DNA from 2 places in the Exiguobacterium sp. E4787 genome. Region 1 is predicted to be linked to the other one. Evidence: predicted binding sites of a transcription regulator. Region 1 holds the regulator's gene; the other holds the start of a gene.
The links. The regulator Rex, encoded in region 1, represses fermentation and respiration genes when NADH is low (regulators of the CRP and FNR family bind a similar motif). The targets are predictions, from matches to a motif close to TTGTGAAATATTTCACAA.
Positions count from the first base shown of each region.

Region 2: KNP80_RS02760 (formate/nitrite transporter family protein) is a predicted target of Rex. The motif match lies at 1,300-1,317, and genes of this name have one in related genera.

Region 1 covers NZ_JACSLY010000021.1:9,325-11,530, reverse strand. Annotated here, with positions in the region: gene tatC (twin-arginine translocase subunit TatC) at 1-300, opposite strand, end outside; gene KNP80_RS15265 (twin-arginine translocase TatA/TatE family subunit) at 303-521, opposite strand; gene KNP80_RS15260 (redox-sensing transcriptional repressor Rex) at 521-1,177, opposite strand; gene KNP80_RS15255 (ABC-F family ATP-binding cassette domain-containing protein) at 1,327-2,206, shown strand, end outside.
Region 2 covers NZ_JACSLY010000002.1:56,969-59,174, forward strand. Annotated here, with positions in the region: gene KNP80_RS02755 (anaerobic ribonucleoside triphosphate reductase) at 1-208, opposite strand, end outside; gene KNP80_RS02760 (formate/nitrite transporter family protein) at 398-1,240, opposite strand; gene KNP80_RS02765 (50S ribosomal protein L25/general stress protein Ctc) at 1,449-2,114, opposite strand.

The DNA.
Region 1 (2,206 bases):
CGGGTGCAGACCAGGTGCGACGAACGCCCACAGTTGATACAGTAGAAACGGACCGGACGCGACGAGCCCGATGACGAGCGCCAAGTTCAAGTAAATCATGAGCGGGTCCGCGACCCCAAAGGCGTTCAGTTCGAGCCCTCGTTCGACGAGGTCCGCCTGCAGATAGGCGAGCACGTATTTGACACTCGGCAAAGCGATCAAAAAGAAGGCAAAGACGACAAATGCCGACAGCATCAGTCGTCTCCGCAGCTCTGTCAAGTGATCGGACAGCGCCCGCTCTTGATCAGGTTGATGATTCATGATTACTGCTCTTTCTTCTCAAGTTCTTTCTTATCTTTCTCGTCATGTTCGTTCATCATGCCGTTTGTGGCATTTTTGAACTCACGGAGCGTTTGTCCGGCGGCGCGTCCGAATTCAGGCAATTTCTTCGGCCCGAAGATGATGAGCGCGACGATGGCGATAATGAAGATACTCGCTCCCCCAGGAATACCGACGACGAGCAACGATGATAGTAATTCCATTATTGATGGACCCCCTCAGCAGATGGATAGTGTTGCATAAAGTAAATGAGCGACTGGAGTTCGATCGACAAGTCGATATGATGGACGCGGACCGTGTCCGGCACAGTAAGCCTGGCCGGTGTGAAGTTCAAGATGCCTTTGATGCCGAAGCGGACCAAGTCATCCGCGACAGGCTGCGCATAGGTAGACGGCACCGTTAAGATGGCGACATCAATCTTGTTTTGTTTCATGATCTGTTCCATCTCATCCACGTGATGAATCGGGACACCGGACATCGTCGTGCCGACTTTTGTCTCGTCTGCGTCGAACCCGACGACGATATGTGTGTTATTGTTTTTAAGGAAGTTGTAGTTGACGAAAGCTGTCCCAAGATGACCAACCCCGACTAAGGCGACGTTCGTAATCTCGTCCTGATTCAGTGTCTTACGGAAAAAGTCTAACAGATACTGTACGTTATAGCCATATCCCTTTTTCCCGAGCGCACCGAAGTACGAGAAATCGCGACGAATCGTGGCCGAATCGACCTTGACCGCCTCGCTCAGTTCAGCAGAAGAGACACGCTGTTTTCCTGATGAATGTAGGCTTTGGATAAACCGATAGTATAGTGGCAACCGTTTGGCTGTCGCTTGCGGAATCTTTGGTTCGTTTTGACTCAACGGAAAGAGCCTCCTTTTTACGACGCGTTTCAAACGAATCTAATTTCATACACCTTGATTGTAAACGAATTCACATGACCACTCAATGAATATACCTGAAAAGGGGAAGAAATAAAGTATACTAAATAGAGAGAAAGGGGTTTTTTCACTTGATCCTACTGCAAGTCAATAACTTATCGAAATCATTCGGCGTCGAGCCGATTTTAGAGAACGTCAAACTCGAGATTCAAGAAGGCGAACGCGTCGCGCTCGTCGGCCGTAACGGTGCCGGCAAGTCGACACTGCTCAAAGTCATCGCCGGGGAATACAACTACGACTCGGGCGATATCATGAAGCCGAAAGACGTCACCATCGGCTACCTGGCCCAAGATTCAGGGTTAGAGTCGAACGAGACGATGTGGAACGAAATGTTGACTGTCTTCACCGATTTAATCGAACAAGAAAAGACGCTGCGCCGCATGGAGCAAGACATGGGTTCCGAGCGCATCTTGAACGACCCGGCCGCCTATGAGCGCCTCTTGTCGTCTTACGATGAAGAACAGCATACGTTTAAAGACCGTGGCGGCTATCAATATGAGGCGACGATCCGCTCTGTCCTTCACGGGATGCGGTTCTATCCGGACGACTTCGAACGCCGCATCGATACGCTCTCCGGCGGACAACGGACACGCCTCGCCCTCGCGAAGATGCTGCTCCAGAGTCCAGACCTGCTCATCTTGGATGAGCCGACGAACCACTTGGACATCGAGACGCTCGGTTGGCTCGAGAAGTATTTGAGCGGCTATAAAGGCGCCGTCCTCATCGTCTCCCACGACCGCTACTTCCTCGACCGCGTCGTCTCGGTCGTCTATGAGTTGTCGCGCCACCGGAGCCGTCGCTTCGTCGGCAACTACACGAAGTACCTTGAACAGAAGGCTGCCATTTACGAGCAAGAGAAGAAACAGTTCGAGTCGCAACAAGAAGAGATTGCCAAGATGCAGGATTTCATTCAGCGTAACATCGCCCGGGCGACAACGACGAAGCGGGCCC
Region 2 (2,206 bases), on a different contig from region 1:
AATAGTCGGCGTCGTGGATGTACAAAAAGTTGTCTGCGACGGCCTGACGTGTCCTCTCTGACAACAAATACGTTGTCGACAGCTGTTTCGATACTTCCGAGGATAATCGTGCCAGTTTGCCAAGTGGTGATTTCCCGTCGACGTTGGCGTTCTCTTGTACGAGATCTTGATCTGGGAGAACACAGACATCTTCATAAAGCTGGAGCATGTTCACTCCGCATCACCTCACTATATATTGATATGAATCGAGTTATGAACTCGATTCAATTCCATATATAGATTATGTCATGTTTGAGCATGGAGATGTGGAGTCTAAATTGTGAGCGTTGGTTGTGATATAAACGCAAAAACAGCCAAGCCCGCATATGGACTCGACCGTTCTTTCAAGTGACCCAACTTATAATTCTTTAGCTGGTTTCACGATTTTTAATTCAACTTCTTCTTTTTCCTCTGACTCTTGAGCTTCGCGCAAGCCTTTCGCGTTCAACCACGTATAGATCGCACCCATGAACAAGGCGCCGCCGATGATGTTACCGAACGTGGCCGGAATCAAGTTGTGGATGGCGCCGGCAAAGCTAATCGCCTCAGGGTGTGGGACGACGAGCGTGAGCGCAAATAAGACGAAGTTGGCGATGACGTGATCAAATCCTGACGCGAAGAAGACGGCGACGAGGAAAATCATCGAGAAGATTTGAGCGAACTCATTTTTCATCTGTTTTGGTAAGAAAATCGCGAGACAGACCATCCAGTTACAGAAGATGGCACGGAAGAAAATCTCGACCGTCGTATGATGCATCTTGCTCTCGACGACCGCGAACAACCAGTTATCCATCCCGAGTTCTTGGATGACGCCGGTCGGGGCGAGCAACAAGGCGAACAAGACGCCACCGAGCGCGTTCCCGACGAAACAAAGTAACCAGACGAGCATCGTGTCGCTGAGCGTCGTATAGCCGCGTAACGTCGACGTCGTGAAGTACATTGTGTTCCCCGTGAACAGTTCGGCTCCGCCGTAGATGATCATGACAAGGGCGATCCCGAATGAGAACCCGCCGATGAGTGTCGTGAACGGCGAATCGATCAAGTACATCCCGTTGACGACTTTAAGTGTGAAGATTGAAGCGAATCCGATAAAGATCCCCGCGAGCATTGCCCGTAAAAAGTATTCCATTGGCCGATAATGAATCATTTGCGAAGATGCCTGAGCTTTTTTCCGTAATGATTCGAGTGCATGGATTTCCATTGATGCCATGTCACAAACCCTTCTTTCTGTTTGAATGAACCCATATAATAAGAACGAACATGTGAAATCATTAACAATATAAGCCCGAATCCAATAAATTGCAATCGACCTTGGACCATGTTGACACATTTTTCACATCGTAATCGTTTACATATGTCGGATTTGTGACGAAAAAAACGACCCTTCGCAAAGGGTCGTTCGATCATGATTATTCTTTGCCTTCAGACTTCTCTTCAGACGCTTCAGAAGTTTCGTCAGCTGACTCTTCAGTCGCTTCGGTTTCACCTTCTGTCGTTGTCTCTGTGTCTGCTTCAAGCTCCTCAAGCGAGACCGGCTCGTTCACAGATGCGATTTGAAGCTCACCATCCGAGACGATTTCATAGTCTTTATTCTCTGGAATGTCAGCTACCGTGACCGAATCACCGATACCGAGTTCAGACACATCGAGTTCGATGCGTTCAGGAATGTTGGCCGGTGTCGCCGATACCGTTACTTTATAGAGCGTTTGCGCCAAGAAGCCGCCTTCTTTGACACCTTTAGCGTCGCCGACGAGTGTGACGTCCGCTTCGACTTCCGTCGCTTCGTCCATCTTTACAGCCATGAACTCAACGTGCTTGTATTCGTTCGTGAACGGGTCAACTTCTGTCCCGTGAACGAGCGTGTTCACTTTCTTGCCGTCGATGTTCAACTCGATTAACGCGTTGTCACCGTGTTCGCGGAGAATCTTGCGAAGTGCCATCTCCTCGAATGCAACTGGTGTGCTCTCGACTTTATAGCCGTATACGACACCTAGTACTTTACCTTCTTTACGCAAGTTTGCGCGGACCGAACGTGGTCGTAATTCTCGTTTCGTTACTTTAAGCGTGTCTGCCATAATCTTTTCCCCCTACTGGTTTATCGATCATGTCTACATCTTGAGGGTGAGGCAGTGAAAAAGCCACCTCTCAACCTCGATGCGTTGAGTGA